Regions from separate parts of the Streptomyces lacaronensis genome, predicted to be linked through region 2. Evidence: predicted binding sites of a transcription regulator. Region 2 holds the regulator's gene; each other region holds the start of a gene.
The links. Region 2 encodes HrcA, which represses chaperone genes, less so after heat shock. Its sites were predicted from a motif close to TTNGCACTCNGNNNNNCNGAGTGCNAA; they were not measured.

Region 1 (9,351 bases), 2.6 Mb from region 2:
CGCCTCCGCCGCCGCGCTCACCTGCGGATACCGGAAGGCCAGCGCGATTTCGCAGTCGCCCGAGCGCAGCATCTCCACCGAACCCGGCGGCTCGGCCTCCACGAGCGAGACCCGCGTCCCGGGATGCGCCGCGCGCATCTCGGCGAGGGCCATGGGCACCAGGGTCGAGCTGCCGCTGGGGAAGGACACCAGCCGCACCCGGCCCGAGCGCAGCCCGGCGATCGCCGCGACCTCCTCCTCGGCGGCGGTCAGCCCGGCCAGGATCCCGCCGGCGTGCCGCACCAGCGCCCGGCCCGCCTCGGTCAGCCGCATCTCGCGTCCGCTGCGGATCAGCAGCGGGGTGCCCGCGGCGCCCTCCAGGGCCTTCATCTGCTGGCTGACGGCGGGCTGGGTGCAGCCGAGCTCACGGGCGGCGGCGGAGAAGGAGCCGGTGGCGGCCACCGCGCGCAGCACCCTGAGATGGCGGGCCTCGATCATGCCTTGAGCATAAGGGACCCTTGGGTACGGGCCGGGATATTACGTCGACGGTTTGACCCCCGCTGTCCTACGGTGCGGTCATGCCGCATACTCCACACCCCTCAGCCGTCCTCACCGTGAACATCGGCCGCGCGATGCCGAGCGCCCACACCGACTGCCCCGCCGGCACCGGAATCGACAAGCGTCCCGTCGACCGACCGGTACGGGTCGCGGCCCCCGGGCCGAAGGGCCGGGCCGGAAGCGGTCTGGCCGGTGACTCGGTCTGCGACCTCCGCCACCATGGCGGCGACGACCAGGCCGTCTACGCCTACGCCCGGGAGGACCTCGACGTCTGGGAGCGGGAGCTGGGCCGCGAGCTGGTCAACGGCGCCTTCGGCGAGAACCTCACCACCAGCGGTATCGACGTCAACGGCGCCCTCGTCGGCGAGCGCTGGCGGGTGGGGAGCGAACTGCTGCTGGAGGTGACCTCACCGCGGATCCCGTGCCGTACGTTCGCCGGGTGGCTGGGCGAGCGGGGGTGGCTCAAGCGGTTCACCCAGGCCGCCGTCCCGGGTGCCTATCTGCGGGTGATCGAGCCCGGCGAGATCCGCTCGGGCGACCCCGTCGAGATCGTGCACCGGCCCGACCACGAGGTGACGGTCGCGTTCCTCTTCCGCGCCGAGACCACGGAGCGGGAGCTGCTGCCGAGGGTACTGGCGGCCGGTGACGCGCTGCATCCGGAGGCGCGGAAGACCGCCCTGAAGTACCGGTCCACGCAGGCGATCTGACGGAAGTGGACTGACGGAAGCGCTCATTCCGGCGCAGATCGCCCGTGGCGCCGCTCGGCGGTCCGCCGGGGCCCGCCGTGGCCGATAACGTGCGCGTATGACGACTGCATTGATTACCGGAACCACCGCGGGCATCGGCGCCGCCTTCGCGGGCCGGCTCGCCGCCGACGGGCACAATCTGGTGCTCGTCGCACGCGATGAGAAGCGGCTGCGGGAGCAGGCCGCGGATCTGCACGACCGGCACGGCGTGGAGGCGGACGTGCTGGTGGCGGACCTCTCCGAGGATGACGGGATCGCTGCGGTCGAGGCCCGGCTGAAGGACCGTACCCACCCGGTCGATCTGCTCGTCAACAACGCCGGTTTCGGCAACCGCGCCCGCTATCTGGAGGTGCCGATCGCCGATGAGCTGCGGATGCTGAAGCTGCACTGCGAGGCGGTGCTGCGGCTGACCAGCGCGGGGGCCGGGACGATGCGGGACCGCGGACGCGGCGGGGTGATCAATGTGGCGTCGGTCGCGGCCTTCTTCCCGCGCGGGACGTACGGGGCGAGCAAGGCGTGGGTCGTGCAGTTCACGCAGGGCGCGGCGAAGGACCTGGCCAGCTCGGGGGTGCGGCTGATGGCGCTGTGCCCTGGGTTCGTCCGTACGGAGTTCCACGCGCGGGCGGGGATCAAACACGACAGCGTGCCGAGCTGGATGTGGCTGGACCCGGACCGGCTGGTCACGGCGGCGCTGAAGGATTTCGCCCGGGGCAAGTCGCTGTCCATCCCGGACCCGCGCTACAAGGCGATGTCGAGCCTGGCGAAGCTGGCCCCGCGCTCGGCCCTCTCCTCCATCTCCTCCAAGGTCGGCCGCCCCCCGGCGAAGGGGTAGCCGCCCGGCGGAACCGGAACACGCGAAGGCGCGGCCGCCCAGCCGGGCGGCCGCGCCTTCGCGCTGCTTGTGGCAGAACGCCGGAGCGTCAGTGCGCGTGACCGTGGCCGTGGCCCGCGGCCTCGGCCTCTTCCTCGGCCGGCTTCTCGACCACCAGGGTCTCGGTGGTGAGCAGCAGCGAGGCGATCGACGCCGCGTTCTCCAGCGCGGAGCGGGTGACCTTGACCGGGTCGATGACGCCGGCCTTCACCAGGTCGCCGTACTCCTCGGTGGCCGCGTTGTAGCCGTGGCCCTTCTCGAGCTCGGCGACCTTCGAGGTGATCACGTAGCCCTCGAGACCGGCGTTCTCGGCGATCCAGCGCAGCGGCTCGACCGCGGCGCGGCGGACCACGGCGACACCGGTGGCCTCGTCGCCCTCCAGGCCCAGGCTGTTCTCCAGCACCTTCGCGGCGTGGACCAGCGCGGAGCCACCACCGGAGACGATGCCCTCCTCGACCGCGGCGCGGGTCGCGGAGATGGCGTCCTCCAGGCGGTGCTTCTTCTCCTTGAGCTCGACCTCGGTGGCCGCGCCCACGCGGATCACGCACACGCCGCCGGCCAGCTTCGCGAGCCGCTCCTGGAGCTTCTCGCGGTCCCAGTCGGAGTCCGTGGACTCGATCTCGGCCTTGATCTGGGCGACGCGGCCGGAGACCTCGTCCGCCTTGCCGCCACCGTCGACGATCGTGGTGTCGTCCTTGGTGACGGTCACGCGGCGGGCGGTGCCCAGCACGTCCAGGCCGACCTGGTCGAGCTTGAGGCCGACCTCCTCGGCGATGACGGTGCCGCCCGTAAGGGTGGCGATGTCGCCGAGCATGGCCTTACGGCGGTCACCGAAGCCCGGGGCCTTCACCGCGACGGCGTTGAAGGTGCCGCGGATCTTGTTGACGACGAGGGTGGAGAGGGCCTCGCCCTCCACGTCCTCGGCGATGATCAGCAGCGGCTTGCTGGCGTTGGCCTGGATGATCTTCTCCAGGAGCGGCAGCAGGTCCTGGATGGAGGAGATCTTGCCCTGGTGGATCAGGATGTACGGGTCGTCGAGGACGGCCTCCATCCGCTCCTGGTCGGTGACCATGTACGGCGAGAGGTAGCCCTTGTCGAAGGCCATGCCCTCGGTGAAGTCGAGCTCCAGACCGAAGGTGTTGGACTCCTCGACGGTGATGACACCGTCCTTGCCGACCTTGTCCATCGCCTCGGCGATCAGCTCGCCGACCTGCTTGTCCTGCGCGGACAGCCCGGCCACGGCGGCGATGTCGGACTTCTCGTCGATCGGGCGGGCGGTGGCCAGCAGGTCTTCCGAGACGGCCTTGACCGCCGCGTCGATGCCCTTCTTCAGGGCGGCCGGGGAGGCACCGGCGGCCACGTTCTTCAGGCCCTCGCGGACGAGCGCCTGGGCCAGCACGGTGGCGGTGGTGGTGCCGTCACCCGCGATGTCGTTGGTCTTGGTCGCCACCTCCTTGACGAGCTGAGCGCCAAGGTTCTCGTACGGGTCCTCGACCTCGACCTCACGGGCGATCGTGACACCGTCGTTGGTGATGGTGGGGGCACCGAACTTCTTGTCGATGACGACATTGCGGCCACGGGGGCCGATGGTCACCTTGACGGTGTCCGCGAGCTTGTTGACGCCGCGCTCGAGGGCGCGACGGGCGTCCTCGTCGAACTTCAGGATCTTCGCCATGAGTTGCGTATGTCCTCTCAAACAAGCCGTGCCCCGACCCCGGTTTCAGATGACACGGGCACCGGGACACGGCTCATAGGCAAAACTTCGGTGATTACTTCTCGACGATCGCGAGAACGTCGCGAGCCGAGAGGACGAGGTACTCCTCGCCGCTGTACTTCACCTCGGTACCGCCGTACTTGCTGTAGAGCACGACGTCACCGACGGAGACGTCGAGCGGAAGGCGCTTGCCGTCCTCGAAGCGGCCCGGGCCCACGGCCAGGACGACGCCCTCCTGGGGCTTTTCCTTGGCGGTGTCCGGAATGACCAGGCCCGAAGCCGTGGTCTGCTCGGCGTCGAGCGGCTGGACCACAATGCGGTCCTCGAGCGGCTTGATGGCAACCTTGGAGCTGGTGGTCGTCACGATCCGACCTCCCCCTTCGGAGATCTCACGGGGTCAACTGTCTGAGGTGGCGACCAGGTGGATCCGTCGTCGCGGGTGCCGGACCTGCCCGTCGCTGTATCCCTGGCACTCATCGGTCCCGAGTGCCAGCCTCGACATTATGACGCGGTTAGCACTCAGTCAACTAGAGTGCCAAGCGACGTGGCGGCGGCTTCCGGGGCAGCACTCCGGGCGGCACTCCCGAGCCGTTCCCCGGAGGGCCCTCATACGTAGTCCTCCAGCCGCCCGATCGTGAAGCCCTGGGCCTGGATCGCCCGCACCAGCCCCGTGACCATGTCGGTCATCGACTGGCCCTCGAGCTGCTCCGGCCCCCGGAAGTGCGCGAGCACGATGTCCCCCGGCAGCAGATGGTCGCCGGAGCGGTAGGCCAGCCCGTGGGTCTCCATCTCGGCGCGCCACAGCACCACCGTCCGCACCCCGCAGAAGGCCGCCGCCCGCAGGGTCGTGTCGTCGTACTCCCCGAAAGGGGGACGGAAGAGCTTCGGCTGTTGACCGAAGCGGTGCCACAGGATGTCGCGCTGGCCGCAGATCTCCCGCACCTGGTCGTCATAGGCCATACCGGCCAGGCTGGGATGGGTCAGGGTGTGGTTCTCCATGGGGTTGCCGAGCCGGCGCAGCTGGTCGAAGTAGTCGTAGTGGTTCCCGATCACGTCGTCGGTCAGGAACCCGGTGAACGGCAGCCCGAGCTCGCGGGCCTGCTCCACGAAGCGCGGGTCCTTCTCGATCCCGTCGTCGATCGTCACGAAGACCACCCGCTGGTCGGTCGGCACCCGCCGCACGATCGGCGGCAGCCCCCACTGCTGCGGTCCGGACCGTCCGAGCGCGGGCTTGACGTCGGGCGGGGCCGGGGGCCGCGCCAGCGGCCGGTCCAGCCCCCAGCGGCGGTAGGCGTCGGACGCGCCCGCCGGGGCCGAGCCGGGCGGCCCGGCGGCCGGGGCGGACGCCCGGGTGCCACCGGAGGGCGACGCGTCCCGGGCCCGGCCGTACGCGGCCCCTCCGTCGCCCCTCTCGCCCTCTTCGTACCCCTCGTACCCCTCGTACCCCTCGTCTCCCTCTCCCCCCTCGCCCCCTTCGTACCCCGGCCCGGACGACGCCGGTGGCCACTGCTCCGGCTCCCGTCCGGCGGGCGGCTGCGACGCCGCCGGGGGCGGGTCGTCCAGCCGTGCGGCGAGGGAGGCCGGTGGCATGGGAGCGCCGTGGCGGGAGCCGGTGTGCGGCTCGGGGGCGGCGGCGAGGGATCCGCAGGCCGTGAGCACGGCCGCCGCGCCGACGAGAACCAGACAGCGAGGAAAACCAGTCTTGATCATCATCACATAAGTGATCTTCGGTCCGAGGGGGCGCATATGCGCGCCGTGCGCGGGCGAATGCGCTCGCGGGAGCGGGGAGAATGGGCCATGTGGACGTTGACGCCTTCGATGCACTGCTCGGCGACGAGGGGCAGGCGCTGCTCTCCGCGCTCCGCGACTACGACCCGGCGAAGGAGCTCGCCACCGCGACGCGGCTGCGCCGCGACCATCCCCCGGCGCTGGTCTCGGCGGCCCTGACCCAGGCCGCGCTGCGGCAGCGGGCGGTGGCCAAATTCGGCCCCGAGGACGCGCACCGCATGTACTTCACGCCGAACGGTGTCGAGCAGTCCACCCGCACCTCCGTGGCCGCGTACCGCGCCTCCCGCTTCGCGGAGTTCGGCGTCCGCCGCATGGCCGATCTGTGCTGCGGCATCGGCGGCGACGCGATCGCGCTCGCCCGCGCCGGGATCTCCGTGCTCGCCGTCGATCGCGACCCGCTGACCTGCGCCGTCACCCGCGCCAACGCCGAGGCGCTCGGCCTGGCCGATCTCATCGAGGTCCGCTGCGCCGATGTCACCGAGGTCGACACCCGGGACTTCGACGCGGTCTTCGTCGACCCGGCCCGGCGCGGCGGTCGCGGCCGCGTCTTCGACCCCGAGGCGTACTCCCCGCCCCTCTCCTGGGCCATCGAGGCCGCCCGCACCACGCCGCGCGCCGCGCTCAAGATCGCCCCCGGTGTGCCGCACGAGGCGGTCCCCGAGGACGCGGAGGCCGAGTGGATCTCGGACCACGGCCATGTGAAGGAGGCCGTCCTGTGGTTCGGCACCGCCCGCCCCGGGCTGCGCCGCGCCACGCTGCTGCCGAGCGGCCACTCCCTCATCGGCACCCCGCTCCTCCCCGACCCCGAGCCCGGCCCGGTCGGCCGCTGGCTCTACGAACCGGACGGCGCCGTCATCCGCGCCCATCTCGTGGCCGATGTCGCGGCCCGCGTCGGCGGCCGTCTGATCGACCCGACGATCGCCTACATCACGACGGACGAGCTGCGCCCGACGCCGTTCGCCACCGCGTACGAGATCACGGATGTGCTGCCGTTCAACCTGAAGAAGCTCAAGGCGCTGCTGCGGGAGCGGGGGGTCGGCATCGCGACCATCAAGAAGCGCGGTTCGGCGGTCGAGCCGGAGCAGCTGCGCAAGAAGCTGCGGCTCGAGGGTGGGAACGCCTGCACGATCGTGCTGACGCGGTCGGCGGGCTCTCCCACGATGCTGCTGGGCCACCCGGCCCAGGCCCCGTCCGACGGACCGTAACGCCTGCGGCGGGCTGTCCCCTCCCCGCCCCTTCCCGAAACCGGGGCTCCGCCCCAGACCCCGGGCGGAGGAAGCGACGCGGGGCGCCTCAAGCGGGTATCGCGCCGACCCCGGCCGACCAGGACGGCGGCCGCGATGTGCACATCGCGCTGCCCCGCACCCAGGTCCGGGCCCTTCAGGAGCCGTCCTGGGCCGGGCGGTTCCACCGTGACGCGGATTCCGGCGAGGCATTTCCGCTGACCTTTGTCGTGGCCGGCTAAGCCTCGTCCTCCTCCTTGCCCGCGAGTTCGAACCAGACCCCCTTGGCGTACATGCCCACCCCGTACCCCTCCGCCGTCCCCCACGCGTGGGCCAGGGCTGCCACCAGCCCGAGGCCACGGCCGTGGAGGCGGTCCCCCTCGGGGAGGCAGGCGGCGGTGGGGAGCTCGGCGGAGGCGTCATAGACCAGGACGCGGAAGCGGGGCGGCTCGATCACCACGCGCAGCATCACGGAGTCGCCCTCGGCGTGCAGAAAGGCGTTGGTGGCCAGCTCCGAGGTGCACAGCGTCGCCGTGTCGACCAGCTCCTCCTGCCCCACGGAGTTCAGGACGCAGGCGACGAAGTCCCGGCAGACCTTGGCGGAGGTCGCGTGCCGACTGCTCTGCAGGGTGTAGACGTACGGATCCCTGGAGGGAACGGGCGGGCGGCGTGGGGGACGGTCGTCGGACTCGTGATCGGAATCCATGAGGCAACTCCCTGTGAAGGGGCCGACAGCGCGCGTACCGTTACGGCGATCAACGCACAGTAGCGGCAACGACACCTACGGTAGGGCAGCGGTGCAAACAACTGCTACGGTCCCGTTGAATTTCCCCGACGATTACTCCTTAAGGGTTACGGAGGACCATGCCACCCAGGAGCGTCCCGACCGCGCGTCAAGTCAGGCTCGGCACAGAACTCAGGAGGATGCGCGAGGGCGCGGGGCTCAGCATTCAGGAGGCCGCCGACCGCCTGGGCATCAACCGCACCCACATCACCAACCTGGAGCTCGCGCGGTTCGGCGTGAGCGAGGAGCGGGTCCGGGCCCTCGCCGCCATCTACGCCTGCCCGGACAGCGCGTACGTCGACGCGCTCGTCGCCATGGCCCGGGAGCGCAAGGGTGGCTGGTGGGAGGAGTACCGGGGCTATATCGCCACCGGCGGGCTCGACCTGGCGGAGTTGGAGTACTACGCGACGAGCCTGCGCGTGCTGGAAATCATGCACATGCCCGGCCTGTTGCAGACGGAGGAGTACGCGCGAGCAGTGCTCGCCTCCACCGTCCCGCAGTGGTCCGCCACGGACCTCAGACGCAGGCTCTCCCACCGCATGAAGCGCCGCGACATCCTGGACCGGGACGACCCGCCACCGTGCACCTTCATCATCCACGAGGCGGCGCTGCGCATGCGGTTCGGGACCGACCGCGTCCTGCGGGCGCAACTGGACAGCCTGCTGGAGTCCTCCGAGCGGAAGAACGTCACCGTGCGCGTGCTGACCTTCGAGGCCGGAGGGTTCCATGTCCCCGGGCTCTCGGTCACCTACGCCCTGGGAGCCGTGCCCCAGTTGGACACCGCGCAGCTCGACGCCGCCCACGGCCCGGTCTTCCTGGACGCGCAGTCCCAGCTCGTCAACCATCGTGGAGTCCTGGACCGCACCACCGAGGCGGCCCTCTCCGTGAAGGAGTCACGTGATTTCATTCGTGACATCGCTCAACAGACATGAAGGCGTGGAGATGACCGAGGTCAACTGGCAGAAATCGTCCTATTCCAGCGCGGGGGACGGGAACTCCTGCATAGAGCTCGCCTCCATAGGCATCACCGTCGCCCTCCGCGAGAGCGACGACCCCCGTACGGTCCTCACCACGAGCCCCGCGAGGCTGGGAGCCCTGCTCAAGTCGATCAAGGCGGGCGCGCTCGATCACCTCGCGGCGGTGCCGGAGACGAAAAGGACGGCGTAAAGGACCTACGCCCAAGGGACCAGGCGCGGCCCCCACCATGAGCGGAGGCCGGTACCGGGGATCCGGCGTTACGGTCGGCAGTATGGAACCAGCCCGTATCGCCCTTGACCTCGACGCCTATCTGACGCGTATCGGCTGGACGGGCGACCGTCGCCCCGCCCCCACCGTGGAGACGCTGCGGGCGGTGCACCGGGCGCACCTCACGTCCATACCGTTCGAGAACCTCGACCCCCTCCTCGGCTCGGCCCCCTCCCTCGCCGTCCCCGACCTCGAGGCCAAGCTGGTCCACAGTCGGCGCGGCGGTTACTGCTACGAACACAACACGCTGCTGACCGCCGCCCTCACCGCCCTCGGCTTCCGTGTCACCGGCCTCACCGCCCGCGTCCGGGTCGGAGCTGCCCCCGGGACGGTCCGTCCGCGCACGCACATGCTGCTGCTGGTCGGGATACCGGGCGAGGAGCGGCGGTACGTGGCCGACGTGGGCTTCGGCAGCGTCGGCAGCCTCCTGGAGGCCGTACCGC
Region 2 (9,351 bases):
GGGACACGCCCCCTTCGGGCCCGACGACCAGCACGATCTCGCCACTCGCGGGCAGTTGGGCCGTCGCGAGCGGTTCCCCGCCCTCCTCGTGGAGCACGGCGGCGAACTGGGCTTCGGCGAGAAACCGGGCAACCTGCCGGGTCGTCATCGCGTCCGTCACCTCGGGGAAGGTCAGCCGACGCGACTGCTTGCCCGCCTCGCGCGCGGTCGACCGCCACTTGCCGAGCGCCTTGAGGCCGCGCTCGCCCTTCCACTGGGTGATGCAGCGGGCGGCCGACCACGGCACGACGGCGTCCACGCCGGTCTCCGTCATGGTCTCCACCGCCAGCTCGCCCCGGTCGCCCTTGGGCAGCGCCTGGACGACGGTGATCCTCGGATCCGGGGCGGTCTCCCGGCGCACCTCGTCCACCGCGACCTCGAGCCTGTCCTTGCCCTCGACGGCCGCCACGGTGCCCTGGACGCCCGTACCGTGACCGTCCGTCAGCACCACCGGCTCACCGACGCGCAGCCGCCTTACGGACACCGCGTGGCGCCCCTCCGGGCCCTCCAGCCGGACCCGGGCCCCCGCGGCCGCCCCCGCCAGGGAATCGGCCACGAACACCGGGGCGGTCACGACACCGCACCCCGCTGGGGCTGAAGGCCCAACGCGGCCCGCGCCGCGTCGAGTTCCACCGCGAGCGTCTCCACCAGCCGCGCGGCGGGCAGCTCACGCGCCAGCCGGTGGCCCTGCCCGGCCCACAGCGCCATCCCCTGGGGGTCTCCCGCCTTCGCGGCCGCCTTACGGAGGCCCGAGGTCATGTGGTGCAGCTGGGGGTAGGCGGCGGGGGCGTACGGGCCGTGCTCACGCAGGAAGCGGTTGACCAGGCCCCGGGCCGGGCGCCCGGAGAAGGCGCGGGTCAGCTCGGTGCGGCCGAACAGCGGATCCGTCATCGCCTGCTTGTGCAGGGCGTTCGCCCCGGACTCGGGGCACACCAGGAACGCGGTCCCCAGCTGGGCCGCGACCGCGCCTGCGGCCAGCGCCGCGGCGATCTGCGAACCGCGCATGATCCCGCCCGCCGCGATGATCGGGATCTGGACGTACTCACGGACCAGCGTGATCAGCGACAGCAGCCCGAGCCCGACGCCCATCCCGTCCGCGGCCGGGTCATTGCTGTACGTGCCCTGGTGACCGCCTGCCTCCACGCCCTGCACGCAGACGGCGTCGGCGCCCGCCCACTGGGCGGTCTGCGCCTCGACGGGCGAGGTCACGGTCACGACCGTACGGGTGCCGACCTTGGCGAGGGCGTCGAGGACGGCTCGGGTCGGGCAGCCGAAGGTGAACGAGACGACCGGGACCGGGTTGTCGAGGAGCACGGCCAGCTTGGCGTCGTACGCGTCGTCCGAGCCCGACTCCGGGTCGCCCAGCGGGGTCTCGTACCAGGCCGCCTCGCCCACGAGCCGCTCACCGTAGGCCGCGACGGCGGCCGGGTCCGGGTTGGGCGGCTGCGGCATGAACAGATTGATGCCGAAGGGCCGGTCGGTCAGCCCCCGCAGCTGTTTGATCTCCTCATACATCGCCTCCGGCGTCTTGTAGCCGGCGGCGAGGAAACCGAGGCCACCGGCCTCGGAGACGGTGGCGGCAAGCTGCGGGCAGGAGGCTCCACCCGCCATCGGCGCCTGCACGATGGGGTACCGGTAAAGATCGGTCAGCGCGGAGGACATGGCCACATCGTGTCATGCCCTCCGCACCGGCTCACCACCGGATCACGGCGCCGCGGAGATCAGCGGCGCCGCGCGGGCCGTCTCCCGGCCCGAAGCGCCTACCGCCCGTTGAACGCGTCCTTCAACCGCGAGAACAGCCCTTGCTGCCCCGGCTTGCCGCACTCCCCCGGGGGGCAACCCCCGCACCCCCGGCCGAAGCGCCTACCGCCCGTTGAACGCATCCTTCAACCGCGAGAACAGCCCTTGCTGCCCCGGCTTGAACTCGCCGGTCGGGCGCTCCTCGCCGCGCAGCTTGGACAGCCGCCGCAGCAGCTCCTCCTGCTCCGGGTCGAGCTTGGTCGGGGTGGTCACCTCGACGTGCACGATCAGGTCGCCCCGGCCGCCGCCCCGCAGATGGGTGACGCCGCGCTGGTGCAGCGGGACCGACTGGCCGGACTGGGTGCCGGGCCGGATGTCGACCTCCTCCAGGCCGTCCAGCGTCTCCAGCGGCACCTTGGTGCCGAGGGCCGCCGCGGTCATCGGGATCGTCACCGTGCAGTGCATGTCGTCGCCGCGCCGCTGGAAGACGGGGTGCGGCACCTCGTGGATCTCCACGTACAGGTCGCCCGCCGGGCCGCCGCCCGGACCGACCTCGCCCTCGCCGGCCAGCTGGATCCTGGTGCCGTTGTCCACACCGGCGGGGATCTTCACCGTAAGGGTGCGCCGCGAGCGGATCCGGCCGTCGCCCGCGCACTCCGGGCACGGGGTCGGCACCACGGTGCCGAAGCCCTGGCACTGGGGGCACGGCCGCGAGGTCATGACCTGGCCCAGGAAGGACCGCGTCACCTGGGAGACCTCACCGCGGCCACGGCACATGTCACAGGTCTGCGCCGAGGTGCCCGGCGCCGCGCCCTCGCCGCTGCACGTCGTGCAGACGACCGCGGTGTCGACCTGGATGTCCTTGGTGGTCCCGAACGCGGCCTCGCTGAGCTCCACGTCCAGCCGGATCATCGCGTCCTGACCGCGCCGGGTCCTGGAACGCGGACCGCGCTGCGAGGCGGTGCCGAAGAACGCGTCCATGATGTCGGAGAAGTTGCCGAAACCCGCGCCGAAGCCGCCGGCGCCACCGCCGCCCGGCCCGGCGTTCGGGTCCCCGCCCAGGTCGTAGACCTGCTTCTTCTGCGGGTCCGACAAGACCTCATAAGCGGCGTTGATCTCCTTGAACCGCTCCTGGGTCTTCGGATCCGGGTTCACGTCCGGATGCAGCTCGCGGGCGAGCCGCCGGAATGCCTTCTTGATCTGGTCCTGCGAGGCATCACGAGGCACGCCCAGGACTGCGTAGTAGTCCGTCGCCACTTACGACTCCGCCAGGATCTGTCCGACGTAACGTGCCACTGCGCGTACCGCTCCCATCGTTCCGGGGTAATCCATGCGGGTCGGTCCGACCACGCCGAGTTTGGCGACCGCCTCGTCGCCGGAACCGTAGCCGACCGCGACGACCGAGGTGGCGGTGAGCCCCTCGTGAGCATTCTCATGCCCGATCCGCACGGTCATACCCGAGTCCTTGGCCTCGCCCAGCAGCTTGAGGAGGACGACCTGCTCCTCGAGTGCCTCCAGAACGGGCCGGATCGTCAGGGGGAAATCATGCACGAAACGCGTGAGGTTCGCGGTGCCGCCGATCATCAGCCGCTCCTCGGTCTCCTCCACGAGCGTCTCGAGCAAGGTCGCCAGTACGGTCGAGACGGTCCCCCGGTCCTCCTGTTCGAAGGACTCCGGAAGATCCTGCACCAACTGCGGCACATCCGCGAAACGCCGCCCCACGACCCGGCTGTTGAGCCGGGCGCGCAGATCGGCGAGCGAACCCTCGGTGACCGGGGTGGGGCAGTCGACCATGCGCTGCTCCACCCGGCCGGTGTCGGTGATCAGCACCAGCATCACCCGGGCCGGGGCCAGCGGGAGCAGCTCCACATGGCGCACCGTCGAACGGGTCAGCGACGGATACTGCACCACCGCCACCTGCCGGGTCAGCTGCGCCAGCAGCCGGACCGTGCGCCCCACCACGTCGTCGAGGTCGACCGCACCGTCCAGGAAGTTCTGGATGGCCCGCCGCTCCGGGCTGGACAGCGGCTTGACTCCGGCCAGCTTGTCCACGAAGAGGCGATAGCCCTTGTCCGTGGGGATCCGCCCGGCGCTCGTATGCGGCTGGGCGATGAAACCCTCGTCCTCCAGAGCGGCCATGTCGTTACGCACCGTGGCCGGGGAGACGCCCAGCCGGTGCCGTTCGGTGAGTGCCTTGGAACCGACCGGCTCCTCCGTCCCCACATAGTCCTGGACAATGGCACGCAGCACCTCGAGTCTGCGTTCGCTGAGCACCCCGCGCACCTCCAGTCCAGCGGTCTCATCAGGTCGTCCGCCTGGCACTCACCGGGCACGAGTGCCAGAACCCCTCCGCCAGTGTACGGCGGGGGGCGGTGGCATGGGCAAGAGCCGCCGCTGGCAGCAACTCTCCCCCATCCCCGTTGAGCTAGCGTCGCGGTATGGAGACGTGTTGGGAAGAGGCGGGCTGGGAGCGGCTCGCGCCCGGTGTGGCCCGCCGTCGGCTGCCGGAGTGGGACGAGACGGTCGGCGTGGTCGTCGGACGGACCGACATCCTCGTCGTGGACACCGGCGCGACCCTGCGCGCCGGGGCCGAGCTGCGTTCCGGGATCACCCGGCTGACCGGCCGCCGCCCCACCCGGATCGCGCTCACCCATCCGCACTTCGACCACGTCCTGGGCTCGGCCGCCTTCGCGGGCTGCGAGGTCTACGGGGCCACGGGACTGGACGAGCTGCTGCGCCGTGAGCGGGAGACACTGCGCGAGGACGCGATCCGCCACGGAGTGGACCGGGACGCCGCCACCGAGGCCGTGGACCATCTGGCCTCCCCGCACCACCTGGTCTGCGGGGAGCTCACCCTCGACCTCGGCGACCGTACGGTGCTGCTGGCCAATGTGGGGCCCGGTCACACCGCCCACGACCTGGCCGTCCTGGTGCCCGGCCGGCCCGAGGTGGTCTTCTGCGGTGATCTGGTGGAGGAGTCCGGCACGCCCCAGGCCGGGCCCGACGCGATCCCCGGCCACTGGCCCGCCGCGCTCGACCGGCTGCTCGCCCTCGGCGGCGCGGACGCGCGGTACGTCCCGGGGCACGGCTCCGTCGTGGACGCCGCGTTCGTACGGGCCCAACGCGACGAACTGGCCGCCCGCTTCGGCGTGTCCGGCTAGCCGCACTCTAGTCGTTCGCCTAGGGGTGTCCGCCGCTGGGAGGGGGCGGGGAGGGAACAGCCCGCCGCGGGCGTCACGATCCGCCGGACACCCCTGGCAGTTCACCTAGGGTCCTTCTGACGGATCTCCGTGGAGGAAGGAGCGGCGTCTCTCCGTGGAGGAAGGAGCGGCGTCAGGGGGCACCTCCCAGCGGTAGCTGGGGGAGCGTGCTCTCGGCGTGCCGCGCGGAAGCCCTCGTAGCGGAGCTACTTGGGTTTTCGCGCGGTGGGGCGAGAGGGCGTGCCGGGCGTCGCGACGCCGCGGAGATCCGTCAGAAGGGCCCTAGTTGTGCGGCTGCGGGAGCGGGTGGCCGTCGCGCGCTATCGTCATCCGGATGCGACAGTACGACCCGGACCTGACCCCGCCCTGGAAGCGGCAGCGGCCCGCCCCCGAGGTCCCCGCCGAACCGGACCTCGTCGTGGAGGAGATCACCACCGGATTCTGTGGTGCCGTGATCCGCTGCGAGAAGACCGCTCAGGGTCCGACGGTCACTCTGGAGGACCGCTTCGGCAAACATCGCGTCTTCCCCATGGAGCCGCGCGGTTTTCTGCTCGAGGGGCGTGTCGTCACCCTCGTACGCCCGCGCGCGGCCGCCCCCAGCGCGCCCCAGCGCACGGCCTCGGGGTCGATCGCCGTGCCGGGAGCCCGTGCGAGGGTCGCCCGCGCGGGGCGCATCTACGTCGAGGGGCGCCATGACGCGGAGCTGGTCGAGCGGGTCTGGGGCGACGATCTGCGCATCGAGGGCGTCGTCGTGGAGTACCTGGAGGGCGTCGACGACCTGCCCGCCATCGTCGACGACTTCGCCCCCGGCCCGGACGCCCGGCTCGGCGTCCTCGTCGACCATCTGGTGACAGGCTCCAAGGAGTCCCGTATCGCCGCACAGGTCACCGGGGAGCATGTGCTGGTCCTCGGCCACCCCTACATCGACATCTGGGAGGCCGTGAAGCCGTCCGCCCTCTCCATCCCGGCCTGGCCGACGGTGCCGCACGGCCAGGACTGGAAGAAGGGCGTCTGCCGGGCCCTGGGCTGGCCGGAGAACACCGGGGCCGCATGGCAGCGGATCCTGTCCTCGGTCCACTCCTACAAGGACCTCCAGCCGGAGCTCCTGGGGCGGGTGGAGGAATTGATCGATCACGTCACCGCGGGGCGGTGACCCGCCCGCGGCCTCTCGTTGACACAAATGGTGCGCCGGCCGCTTCGCTCCGCCACCGCGAAGGTGCTCCCTCGATCAACTCGTCGACACGCCCGGCAGGTCGTGGTCCCCGCGTCAGCGGGGATGCCCGGTCAGTCCACCAGGTCGCGCACCACCGCGTCCGCCAGCAGCCGCCCCCGGAGCGTGAGCACGGCCTGCCCGCGCCCGTACGGCTCCGGTTCCAGCAGACCGTCCCCCAGGGCCCGTGCCGCGGCCGCCGCCCCGGCCGGGCGCAGCAGCTCCAGCGGGCAGCCCTCGGCCAGCCGCAGCTCCAGCAGGATCCGCTCCACCCGGCGCTCCTCGGCGGACAGCAGCTCCCGGCCCGCGCCCGGCGACCGGCCCTCGCCCAGGGCCTGTGCGTACGCCCCGGGGTGCTTCACGTTCCACCACCGCACACCGCCCACATGGCTGTGTGCGCCGGGGCCCGCGCCCCACCAGTCGGCGCCGCGCCAGTACAGCTCGTTGTGGCGGCAGCGCCCGGCGGGCGAGGTGGCCCAGTTGGAGACCTCGTACCAGGCGAACCCGGCGGCCGTAAGGGTCTCCTCGGCGATCAGATAGCGGTCCGCGTGCACATCGTCGTCGGTCATCGGCACCTCGCCGCGCCGGATCCGCCGCGCCAGCTGGGTGCCCTCCTCCACGATCAGCGCGTACGCCGACACATGGTCCGGGCCCGCCCCGAGGGCCGCCTCCAGGGAGGCCCGCCAGTCCGCGTCGCTCTCGCCGGGCGTCCCGTAGATCAGGTCCAGGTTCACATGGCCGAATCCGGCCGCCCGCGCCTCGGACACGCACGCCTCCGGGCGGCCCGGGGTGTGCGTACGGTCCAGCACCTTCAGGACGTGCTGCCGGGCGCTCTGCATCCCGAAGGAAATCCGGTTGAACCCCGCCTCCCGCAGCTCCGCCAGATACCGCGGATCGACCGATTCCGGATTGGCCTCGGTCGTGACCTCGGCTCCCTCGGCCAGCCCGAACTCGTCCCGTATCGCCCCCAGCATCCGCCCGAGGTCCGCCGCCGCGAGCAGGGTCGGGGTCCCGCCGCCGACGAACACGGTCTCCACGGTCCGCGGATCGTCCCCCAGCACCTTCCGCGCCAGCCGTACCTCCTCGACGACCTGCTCGGCGTAGTTGTCCCGCGAGGCGAGCACACCGCCGGAACCGCGCAGCTCACTGGCGGTGTAGGTGTTGAAGTCGCAGTAGCCGCAGCGGGTGGCACAGTACGGCACGTGCAGATAGAACCCCAGCGGCCGCCGCTCCGCCCCCGCCAAAGCGGTCGCGGGCAGTGCGCCGTCCTCGGGCATGGGCTCACCATCAGGCAATACGGAAGGCATGCCCCCATTGTCCGGCACGACCGGGGCCACCCGGGACCACGAGACGGCGCCCAGCCGCCGCGGCCCCCTTTCCCCCTCCCCGCCCCTTCCCGCTACCAGGGGCTCCGCCCCTGGACCCCGGGGCCGACGAGCCGACCGTCGCCGCGATCAGCTCACCGGCCAGCCGCCGACCGCGCCACCTGCGACGCGGCCGGGGGCTGGGGCGGAGCCCCAGTTGTGGGAAGGGCCGGGGAAGGCAACAGCCCGCCCGCAGGCCCCACGACCCGCCAGACCCCCCTAGAGCACCGGACACCCCAGAGCAAGGCGCCGACCGCGCCACCTGCGACGCGGCCGGGGGCTGGGGCGGAGCCCCAGTTGTGGGAAGGGCCGGGGAGGGGAACAGCCCGCCGCAGGCCTCACGACCCGCCGGACACCCCTGGAGCACCGGCCGCGCCCTAGAGCACCTTCAGGACCAGCATCGCCAGGTCGTCGTCCGGCGGCTCCGCCGCGAACTCGTCCACCGCCCGGCGCACCCGCTCCGCGACCTGCCGCGCGCTCAGCCCTCCGCACAGCGCGAACGCCGCCGCCAAGCCGTCCTCGTCGTCGAACTGCCGGTCGCCCGATCGGTGCTCCGTCACCCCGTCCGTCACACAGAGCAGCGTTTCCCCGGGCGTCAGATCGAACGATTCACTCTCGTACGACACATCGTCCACGACGCCCAGCAATATCTGCGGCGCCGCGACCGTCCGTACCTCGCCGTCGGGCCGCAGCACCAGCGGCAGCGGATGCCCCGCGCTGGCCAGCGTGCAGCGCACCCCCAGGCCGTCGCCCAGCGGCTCCAGCTCCCCGTACAGCAGCGACAGGAACCGCGCGATCCCGCCGCCCGCCGGCAGCCCCGCGCCTCCGATCAGGCCGCCGTCGACCAGCTCCACGACCCCGGCGGGGCCTCCCACGGCCTCCACACCGGCCACCACGGCCTCCGCGGCGCCCTCGACGGCCTGCTCCACCGCCTCCTCGCCCAGCAGCTGGTTGAGCCGGTCCAGGACCTCTCCCACGCCGTACCCCTCGCGGGCGAGCAGCCGCAGCCAGGGCCGGACGAGGCCGGTCACCACGGCTGCCTCCGGGCCGTTCCCGCAGACGTCGCCCAGGACGAAGCACCAGCGGCCGTCACCGGCCGGGAAGACGTCGTAGAAGTCGCCCCCGGCGGAGATCTCGCCGGTCGGCTCGTACACCACCGCCGACTCGACCCCGGGGATCCGCGGGATCACGGACGGCAGCAGCCCGCGCTGGAGCACCCGGCTGATGGTCGCCTGGCGGGTGTAGCGGCGGGCGGAGGCGAGCGCCAGGGCGACGCGGCGGGCGAAGTCCTCGATCAGGCCGACCACTTCGGCCGGCATCCGCACCAGCCCGGCCCGCCCCAGCAGCAGCGTGCCGAGCGCGCGGCCGCCCGCCACCAGCCGGCAAGCGAGGGCCGCGCCACCGGGCCCGTACGCGGCGGGGTCGGCCGGCCAGGGCCACTCCATGGCGCTGCCGCGGACCGCGGTGGGCACATGGGGCGGCTCCTTCTCCAGCACCTGCCGCAGGCCCTCGATGCGCCCCTCGCTGGCGTGCCAGACCCGGGCGAGACGCGGCGGGCCGCTGGTGGAGTCGAGCCAGATCGCGCACCAGTCGGCGAGCCGGGGCACCAGCAGCTGCCCGGCGAGCGAGGTCACCATGTCCTCGTCGAACTGCCCGGCCAGCAGATCGGACGCCTCGGCGAGGAAGGAGAGCGCGCCGCGCTGGATCCACTCGGGGTCGCGGCGGACCGGTACGAGGCCCTGCGCGGGCGCGACGATCTCGACGGCCTCCTTACGGCCTTCACCGACGGCCCCCAGGC
Region 3 (9,351 bases), 2.8 Mb from region 2:
TCGGCCGCGAGCACCGCCTTGACCACCGCCCGGGTCAGCACATCCGCCCCGGCGGCCAGGATCTCGTTCAGCGCACCGCTCTCCCGGTGCACCCCGAACGCCGGATCGCCGGCGTCCTCGGGGTCGCCCTCCGGTATCAGCGGGCGCCCGCAGGTGGCCAGGGCGAAGACCGTGTCACCGTCGGAGAGCAGATGTACCGGCCGGATGGCCCGCGCCAGCCCGTCGTGCGCCGTGCCCGCGAGCTTCTGCGCCTGGGCCCGGGTGAGCACGGCGTCGGTGGCGACCACGGCCAGCGTGGTGTTCAGCGGAGGCCGCACCGACGCGGCCTGCCGCCGCTCCGACTCGGCCCGCGCGGCGGCGAGCCGACGCATCGCCTCCACGTGCACGGCCGCACCGGGCCGGTGCGGCCCGCCCTCCTCCGACGACCTGTAGTGCTCCCCGTACAGCGCACCCGTACCGGGATCGACGACCGATCCCGCGGCGTTGACCACCACCAGCGCGGCCACCGTGACGCCGGACGGCAGCACCGTGGAGGCCGAACCGGTGCCGCCCTTGAGCCCACCGGCCACCGCGCCCGTGCCGGCCCCCACATTGCCCTGCGCGACCGGAGCCCCCGTTTCCGAACCGGCCGCCGCCTCGATCGCCTCGCGCCCCAGCGCGGCGTCCGGGCGCGCCCGCCAGTCGCCGCCCCGGCCCAGGTCGAAGAGGGCGGCGGTCGGGACCACCGGAACGACCTGCGCCGGATCGGGGCCGACCCGGAAGCCCCGACCGTGGTCCTCCAGCCAGGAGGCCACCCCCGAGGCGCTGTCGAGTCCGAAGGCGCTGCCGCCGGTCAGTACGACGGCGTCGACGCGCTGGACCAGATTGCGCGGATCGAGGGCATCGGTCTCCCGGGTGCCCGGCCCACCGCCGCGCACATCGACGGCGGCGACCGCACCGCCCTCGGGGGCCAGCACCACGGTCGTCCCGGTGAGCCGGCGGCCGCCGGACCGCTGGGCATGCCCCACCCGCAGTCCGCGGATATCCGTCAGGCCGTCGGCCGGACCGGTGGGAACTGATTCGGGGTTTGTCCGCTCGGCATCCATGGAAGCTATGCGTAGCACGGGAAGGCGTGGCATGGTCGAGTGGCGAGGCGCGAACCACCCCCGTATCCGCCCTTCCGCGATCACCGCCGAAGCGCACCGGACGGGATGAGGGCCTCTCATATAGAGGGCGTTCATCAGACGTTGATGGCGTGGCAGCAATCTGAGCTGTATGCCGTTCGCCCCCGTCCGAAAGAAGACCGCCGTGCCCCGTACGTCTCGGACGGAGGAGCTCCCGACACCGGCCGCCGACCCTCGGCGGGCCGCCCGGGTAGCCCTCCGCTGGATCAGCGAGCCGGACTGCACCGAGGAGCTCACCCATGCCGAGCTGCTCGACCAGGCGGCCCGGGCCGCCGCCGCGCTCACCCGGCTCGGCGTCAGCGCCGGGGACCGGGTGGCGGTCCATCTGCCGCTGGTGCCCGAGTCCGTGATCGCCACGCTCGCCTGCGGCCGGCTCGACGTCGTCCGCGCCAGCCTCCCCGTGGGGCTGCGCCCCCATGAGTTGCGCGACCGGATCAGGGAGGTCGGCGCCAAGGTCGTCATCACCGCGGACGCCGGGCAGCACGGCGGGGAGATACAGCCGCTCAAGCGGCATGTCGACCGGGCGCTGGCCGGCTGTCCCGAGGTGCGGTCCGTCCTGGTGGTCCACCGGCTGGCCTGCCCGGTGTCCTGGAGGCCCGGGCGTGACCTGTGGTGGCACGACGAGCTCGGCCGGTACACCGAGCCGCTGCCCGGGCCGTACTCTTGAGGCATGAGCACCGCCCCCGCCCCTGGACCGCGCGATCCGGCCGCCGCGCTGATCTTCGACGATCCCTTCGCGCAGCGGTCATCGGACGATACGGACCACGGGTGGGGCGAGCGGGTTCCCGGCGGCGACAGTGCCGACGATGCCGCTGATCTGGCCCGGTTCCTCGACGAGAAGCCGCCCCACCACCTCTGACGGGTTCCTAGGCGCTGGAGCCGCTGCCGCCACCGTCGCGGGCGGTGGCGCGCTGTGCCACCAGCTCGTCGCGGATCTCGCGCAGCAGAATGATCTCCTCGGCGTCCGCGACGGCCTGCTCCTCCTCCGCCTTCGCCTCCTTGGCGGCCTTCCGCGCCAGATAGCGCGACATCGGCAGCACCATCAGGAAGTACACCACCGCCGCGGTGATCAGGAAGGTCAGCACGGCGGAGAGCACGCTTCCCCAGAGGATCGGGATGCCGTGGACGATATCGCCCGTGGCGTTGGTCTCGCAGGGCGCCTTGAGACAGGAGCGGTACTTCTCGAGGTCCTTCGTGCCGAAGGCTCCGACTATGGGGTTGATGAGGCCCTTCACTATCGAGTTCACGACGGCGGTGAAGGCGGCTCCGATGACGACCGCGACGGCCAGATCGATCACATTGCCGCGCATCAGGAAGGCTTTGAACCCTTCCATGACGCTCTTCTTCTCCTCGGTCACCTTCTCCTGGCTCAACCCACTGCCTCTCTTTCGCCGCGTCGGTGCTTGAGCGGACGGTTCCGCAACCTACACCCGCAGGTGAGAGGGGCATCAGGGGAGCCGGTGGAGTCAGCAGCGGCATAGCGTCACCGCCAGTCGGGAGTCGGCAGCGGCCCCGGCCAGCACGGTGGCGTCCGCTCGCGACACCGTCAGCACCACCAGCGCCCCGCCGCCGATCGCCGCGCCGTCGAGCGCCCCGCCGCCGTCCAGTGCCCCGTCGCCGCTCGCATCCGCGTCCGGATCGGGCCCCGGTGCGCCGCCGTCGGCTCGGCCGTCCGTCGCGCGGGCGCTCCGCGCCCCCGGCACATCGGCCACCCGGACCCCACGCGCGACCACCCGGGCCGCCGTTCCGGACGACCGGGTCCGTGCGGCGTCCGGAAGCGGTGTGGCCAGCACATCCACCCGGTCGCCGGGGTGCAGCAGCCCTACCGCCGCCGCGTCGGCGATCCGGACCGGCGCCGAGACCATCGCGGGGCGCGGGCCGCCCCGCCGTTCCTCACCCGCGGGCGCGGGCGCCCGGGAGGACACCGCGTCCGTGTGCCCCCGGCCGGACGGTGCGGCGGCCGCGAGTGCGGCGGCTGTCAGCGCCAGCCCGGCCGCCATCGCACGGCGGCGTCGCCGCACGGACCGCCGCAGCCCGAATCCGCCGGTGCGTCCGGTGCGCACCGGATCGAAGCGGGGCACCGCGCGGGCCGGGGGAGCGGAGCGGGGTAACGCGAGGGTGGGGGACGGATGGGACATGGCACATCACCGCCTGCCGTGAGGGTCCGGGTGCTTCTGGCTCCCTCACCATGCCCGTCCCCGCCCGATCCCGCTCGGGCCTGTGGACGGCCACCGGCCTGTGGAAAGCTCGGCCACCCGCGCGAGCGACACCCGCTCCCGCGCCGCGCCTACGGAAGCTCGATCCCCAGGTCCCAGCCGTCGTGGGCGTGGGTGCACAGGCAGTCCCGGCCGGAGGTCTCCGGGAGCCTGCCCACCGCGTCGAAGAGCACCTCGCGCAGTCGGCCCACGTTCTCCCCGAAGACCTTCAGCACCTCGGTGTGGGTGACGCCCTCGCCGGTCTCAACTCCCGCGTCCAGATCGGTGACCAGCGTCAACGAGGTGTAGCAGAGGCCCAGTTCACGGGCGAGCACCGCCTCCGGGTGGCCCGTCATGCCGACCACCGACCAGCCCTGCGCCGCATGCCAGCGCGATTCTGCGCGGGTGGAGAAGCGCGGTCCCTCGATCACGCACATCGTCCCGCCGTCCACCGGCTCCCAGCCGCGTCCGCGCGCCGCGTCCACGGCCGCCCTCCGGCCCACCGGGCAGTACGGGTCGGCGAATGTGGTGTGCACCACATTCGGGATCCGGCCGTCCGTCAGCTGCTCGCCGTCGAAATAGGTCTGTGTACGCCCCTTCGTGCGGTCCACCAGCTGGTCCGGGACGAGCAGAGTGCCGGGTCCGTACTCCGGCTGCAGTCCGCCGACCGCGCACGGGCCGAAGACCTGTCGCACCCCGAGCGAGCGCAGGGCCCAGAGATTGGCGCGGTAGTTGATGCGGTGCGGCGGCAGATGGTGCTTGCGGCCGTGCCGCGGGAGGAAGGCGACCTGTCGCCCCTCGATGTCGCCGAGGACGAGCGAGTCGCTCGGCGCCCCATAGGGAGTCTCCACGGTGATCTCGGTCACGTCGTCGAGGAACGTGTAGAACCCCGATCCCCCGATGACCCCTATGTCTGCTTGCCTGCTGGTCTCGACCATGTGATCACCCTAGCCACCCGCGCCCACGCGAACGACACCCCGCCGTCTCCCGGGGGAGGCGGCGGGGTGTCGTTGAAGCCGAAGAACCAGGCGGCCGGATCAGGCGGCCGAGCTCGACGTCGAGGGCGACGAAGACGACGAGGATGAGGTCGACGACGAGGACGTCGAGGACGAGGAAGACGAGTCCGAGGACGAGGAAGAGGACGAAGGGGACGACGAGTCGGAGCTGTCGCTCTTCGCCGCCGGCTTGCTGGAGCCGCCGCTCGCGCCGCTTGAGGAGGAGCGGCTGTCGTTCCGGTAGAAGCCGGAGCCCTTGAACACGATGCCGACCGCCGAGAACACCTTCTTCAGGCGTCCCGTGCAGTTGGGGCACTCGGTGAGCGCGTCGTCGCTGAACTTCTGCACCGCCTCGAGGCCCTCGCCGCACTCGGTGCACTGGTACTGGTAGGTCGGCACGTTCTTCCTCCTGGCACTCTCACTCGATGAGTGCTAACGACGCTCCATAGTGCAGTATTCCCGCCCGTCAGTCCACTGGGACGAGACATACGGTGATCGAACACACCGCCCGAGGCGGCCTCCGGCGGGCCCTCTCAACCCGCTCCCGTGCCCAGCCAGCCCGCCAGTTTGCCGCCCCGGCCAACCGCCCGCAGCCGCCGCTCAGCCGCGTCGCGCACCGGGTCCGTGGCCACCACCAGCAGCTCGTCGCCGCGCCGCAGCACCGTGGAGGGCAGCGGTACGAAGCTGGTCTCGTCCCGGACCACCAGGGTGACCGCGGCCCCCGGGGGCAGCCGTAGCTCGCCGACCTCGACGCCGTGCATCTTGGACGACTGGGGGATCGACACCGACAGCAGATGGCCGCGCAGCCGCTCCAGTGGCGCCGACTCGATGCCCAGGTCGGCCGGTTCGGGTTCCTCGAGCCGCAGCCGGGGGGCGAGCCAGGGCAGCGTCGGCCCCTGGACCAGGGTGTAGACGATCACCAGCACGAAGACGATGTTGAAGATCCGGCGGCTGTCGGGCACATCGCTGACCATCGGAATGGTCGCCAGCACGATCGGCACCGCCCCGCGCAGTCCGGCCCAGGACAGCAGTGCCTTCTCCCGCCAGGGCAGCCGGAACGGCGCCGTGCTGACCAGGACCGACACCGGACGGGCCACCACGGTCAGCACCAGCCCCACCACGAGGGCGGGCAGGATGTCATCGCCCAGTTCATGCGGGGTGACCAGCAGCCCCAGCAGGACGAACATCCCGATCTGGGCGAGCCAGCCCAGCCCCTCGGCGAAGCCGCGCGTCGCCGGCCAGTGCGGCAGCCGTGCGTTGCCCATGATGAGCGAGGCGAGGTAGACGGCGAGGAAGCCGGACCCGTGCGCCAGCGAACCCTCCGCGTAGGCGGTCACCGCGATGGCGATCACCGCGATCGGGTACAGACCCGAGGCGGGCAGCGCCACATGCCGCAGGCCGTAGGCGCCCAGCCAGCCGACCGCGATGCCGATCACCGCGCCGATCGCCAGTTCCAGGGCGATCGTGCCGATCAGTGAGTACCAGGACTCCATGGGGCCCTGGCTGGAGAAGGCGACCACCAGGATCACCACAGGGGCGTCGTTGAAGCCCGACTCGGCCTCCAGGACGCCGGTGAGCCGCTTGGGCAGCGGCACCGTGCGCAGTACCGAGAAGACCGCCGCCGCGTCCGTGGAGGACACCACCGCGCCGATGATCAGCGCCTGCCGCCAGTCCAGTCCCACCACGTAGTGCCCCGCCGCCGCGGTGATCCCCACGCTCACCGCGACGCCCACGGTGGACAGGACGGCGGCCGCCGGCAGGGCGGGCTTGATCTCGCCCCACTTCGTGCCCAGACCGCCTTCGGCCAGGATGACGACCAGCGCGGCGTAGCCGAGGATCTGCGTCAGCTCGGCGTCGTTGAAGGTGACGCCGATCCCGTCCGTGCCGATGGCGACACCGATCCCGAGATAGATCAGCAGCGTGGGCAGTCCACTGCGCGATGACACCCTTACGGCCGCCACCGCGAAGAGCAGGACGAGGGAGCAGATCAACAGCAGCTCATTGAGGTGGTGGACAGTCAGGGGCCGACCCTTTCTCGCGGGAGCGGAGGGAACGCTGCGAAGGGGTCCCCACCGACCGGAACTTCATTGCCTTACCTAACATTTTACGGGATCTTGACGCGAGCCTCCCACGAGAAGGCTTCACCGAGGTGTAGGAGCCCGGGCGGTGGCCGGTGCAGGGCGTCAGTCATGACTCCGCGTAGGGGCGGCGACAGCGCTGCGCCTATGGTTGCTCCAGCACTCCAGGTTCACCCTGCCCCTCGAAGGACAGCGATGCCCGCCAACACAACCGGCTCTTCTCCCAAAAAGAAGAAGAGCCGACGTCTCCGCCTGATCGTGATCGCAGTCGTGCTGCTGCTCGTCGGGGGCGTCGGCTACGGCGCGTACTGGAGCATCAGTACAGTTCGAGCCTCATTCCCGGAGACCACGGGATCGCTGCAGCTGAAGGGGTTGTCCGGCCCCGTGCAGGTCAAACGTGACGGCTACGGGATACCTCAGATCTACGCCGGCACCCCCGAGGACCTCTTCCGCGCCCAGGGGTTCGTCCAGGCCCAGGACCGCTTCTGGGAGATGGACGTCCGCCGCCATATGACCGCGGGCCGGCTCTCGGAGATGTTCGGTTCCGGCCAGGTGGAGACCGACGCGTTCCTGCGCACCATGGGCTGGCACCGGGTCGCCAAGCAGGAGTACGACACCAAGGTGTCGGCCGCCACCAAGAAGTATCTGCGGGCCTACTCCGACGGCGTCAACGCCTACCTCAAGGACCACCAAGGCGACGCGCTGTCCGTCGAGTACGCGGCCCTGGACTTCAAGAACGACGGCTACAAGCCCGAGAAGTGGACCCCGGTCGACTCGTTGGCGTGGCTGAAGGCGATGGCCTGGGACCTGCGCGGCAACATGCAGGACGAGGTGGACCGCGCCCTGGCCTCCAACCGGCTCAGCGCCAAGCAGATAGACGAGCTCTACCCGTCCTACCCGTACAGCCGGAACAAGCCGATCGTCCAGGGCGGCGCCGTCAACGAGGTCACGGACGAGTTCGACCCCAAGGGCACCCCGGCCGGCTCCACGAGCGGTACGGGTGGCACCGGCTCGGTGGACGGAGGGGCCACCGGAGCCGCTCAGGGGCTGCAGACGCAGCTGTCCTCGCTCTCCAAGACCCTGGACGACGTTCCGGCGCTGCTGGGCCCGAACGGGACCGGTATCGGCTCCAACTCGTGGGTGGTCTCCGGCAAGTACACGACCACCGGCAAGCCGCTGCTCGCCAACGATCCGCACCTGGCGCCCCAGCTGCCGTCCGTCTGGTACCAGATGGGGCTGCACTGCAAGCAGGTCAGCAGCGCGTGTCCGTACGACACCGCGGGCTTCACCTTCGCGGGTCTGCCCGGTGTCGTCATAGGTCACAACCAGGACATCAGCTGGGGCATGACCAACCTCGGCGCCGACGTCAGTGACCTGTACCTGGAGAAGGTCACCTCCGACGGCTATCTCTACGACGGCAAGCAGGTTCCGTTCACCACCCGCGAGGAGACCATCAAGGTCGCGGGCGGCGCGAGCCGTAAGATCACCGTCCGCACCACCAACAACGGCCCGATCGTCTCCGACCGTGACGACGAGCTCACCGGCGTCGGTAAGAGCGCCCCGGTGGGCACCGGCGCCGATGACGTGGCCCCCGACCGCGGCGACGGCTACGCGGTGGCGCTGAAGTGGACCGCGCTGACCCCGTCCAACACCATGGACTCGGTCTTCAGGCTCAACACCGCCAAGAACTTCAGCGACTTCCGCAAGGCGGCCCGCGACTTCGCGGTCCCCTCCCAGAACCTCATCTACGCCGACACCAAGGGCAACATCGGCTATCAGGCGCCCGGCCAGATCCCGGTGCGCTCCGAGGGTGACGGCCGCTACCCGGCGCCCGGCTGGGACTCGCGCTACAAGTGGAGCAAGTACATCCCGCAGTCGGCGCTGCCCTGGGAGCTCAACCCGGATCGCGGCTATATCGTCACCGCCAACCAGGCCGTCATAGACAAGAAGAACTACCCGTATCTGCTGACCGACGACTGGGGCTACGGCGCGCGGAGCCAGCGCATCACCGACCTCATCGAGTCGAAGGTCAAGGATGGCGGGAAGATCTCCACGGACGACATGCAGTCCCTGCAGATGGACAACAGCAGCGAGATCGCCAAGCTGCTGACGCCCTATCTGCTGAAGATCGACGTCAAGGACGACTACGTAGGCCAGGCCCAGAAGCTGTTGGAGAGCTGGGACTACACCCAGGACTCGGACTCGGCGGCCGCCGCCTACTTCAACGCCGTCTGGCGCAACACCCTCAAGCTGGCCTTCGGCGACAAGCTCCCCAAGGAGCTGCGGGTCAAGGGGGAGTGCCTGCGGGTGCGCCCGGCCGACGACTCGGGCCCGCTGGAGGATCTGAACGGCAACGCCCGGCTGGTGCGTGAATGCGGTAAGCGCGACCCCGACATGGCCCAGCCCGACGGCGGCGACCGCTGGTACGAGGTCCTGCGCAAGATCATCAAGGACCCGAAGAACGACTGGTGGAAGACGGCGGGCACCCGCAACAAGCCCGGCGCCACCAACCGTGACGAGTTGCTGGGGCAGGCCATGCGGGCCGCGCGCTCGGAGCTCACCGCCAAGCTGGGCAAGGACATCAACAGCTGGAGCTGGGGCCGGCTGCACCGGCTGACGCTGAAGAACCAGACCCTGGGCACCGACGGTCCCGGCGTGGTGCAGTGGCTCCTCAACCGGGGCCCGTGGAACCTCTCCGGCGGCGAGGCGGCGGTCAACGCCACCGGCTGGAACGCCGCGGGCGGCTACGACGTCACCTGGGTCCCCTCGATGCGAATGATCGTCAACCTCGACAACCTGGACAAGTCGCGCTGGATCAACCTCACCGGCGCCTCCGGCCACGCCTACAACGCGCACTACACCGACCAGACCGAGAAGTGGGCGAAGGGCGAGCTGCTGCCCTGGGCGTTCAACAAGAGCG

Region 1: groES (co-chaperone GroES) is a predicted target of HrcA. The motif match lies at 4,381-4,407, and genes of this name have one in related genera.
Region 3: ACMTAK_RS20675 (FmdB family zinc ribbon protein) is a predicted target of HrcA. The motif match lies at 4,763-4,789, and genes of this name have one in related genera.

Annotation. Positions count from the first base shown of each region.
Region 1 covers NZ_JBLHDK010000003.1:5,162,378-5,171,728, forward strand. The annotation lists gene ACMTAK_RS21925 (LysR family transcriptional regulator) at 1-477, opposite strand, end outside; gene ACMTAK_RS21930 (MOSC domain-containing protein) at 558-1,244, shown strand; gene ACMTAK_RS21935 (SDR family NAD(P)-dependent oxidoreductase) at 1,342-2,115, shown strand; gene groL (chaperonin GroEL) at 2,204-3,829, opposite strand; gene groES (co-chaperone GroES) at 3,924-4,232, opposite strand; gene ACMTAK_RS21950 (polysaccharide deacetylase family protein) at 4,475-5,581, opposite strand; gene ACMTAK_RS21955 (class I SAM-dependent methyltransferase) at 5,659-6,861, shown strand; gene ACMTAK_RS21960 (ATP-binding protein) at 7,118-7,585, opposite strand; gene ACMTAK_RS21965 (helix-turn-helix domain-containing protein) at 7,744-8,595, shown strand; gene ACMTAK_RS21970 (DUF397 domain-containing protein) at 8,606-8,830, shown strand; gene ACMTAK_RS21975 (arylamine N-acetyltransferase family protein) at 8,928-9,351, shown strand, end outside.
Region 2 covers NZ_JBLHDK010000003.1:7,715,741-7,725,091, reverse strand. The annotation lists gene ACMTAK_RS33000 (16S rRNA (uracil(1498)-N(3))-methyltransferase) at 1-613, opposite strand, end outside; gene ACMTAK_RS32995 (nitronate monooxygenase) at 610-1,701, opposite strand; gene dnaJ (molecular chaperone DnaJ) at 1,903-3,036, opposite strand; gene hrcA (heat-inducible transcriptional repressor HrcA) at 3,037-4,053, opposite strand; gene ACMTAK_RS32980 (MBL fold metallo-hydrolase) at 4,218-4,940, shown strand; gene ACMTAK_RS32975 (DUF3097 domain-containing protein) at 5,314-6,132, shown strand; gene hemW (radical SAM family heme chaperone HemW) at 6,264-7,496, opposite strand; gene ACMTAK_RS32965 (SpoIIE family protein phosphatase) at 7,931-9,351, opposite strand, start outside.
Region 3 covers NZ_JBLHDK010000003.1:4,874,393-4,883,743, reverse strand. The annotation lists gene ACMTAK_RS20705 (P1 family peptidase) at 1-1,085, opposite strand, end outside; gene ACMTAK_RS20700 (AMP-binding protein) at 1,288-1,830, shown strand; gene ACMTAK_RS20695 (hypothetical protein) at 1,834-2,022, shown strand; gene mscL (large conductance mechanosensitive channel protein MscL) at 2,030-2,497, opposite strand; gene ACMTAK_RS20685 (RcpC/CpaB family pilus assembly protein) at 2,630-3,301, opposite strand; gene ACMTAK_RS20680 (S-methyl-5'-thioadenosine phosphorylase) at 3,451-4,296, opposite strand; gene ACMTAK_RS20675 (FmdB family zinc ribbon protein) at 4,396-4,752, opposite strand; gene ACMTAK_RS20670 (potassium/proton antiporter) at 4,887-6,374, opposite strand; gene ACMTAK_RS20665 (penicillin acylase family protein) at 6,627-9,351, shown strand, end outside.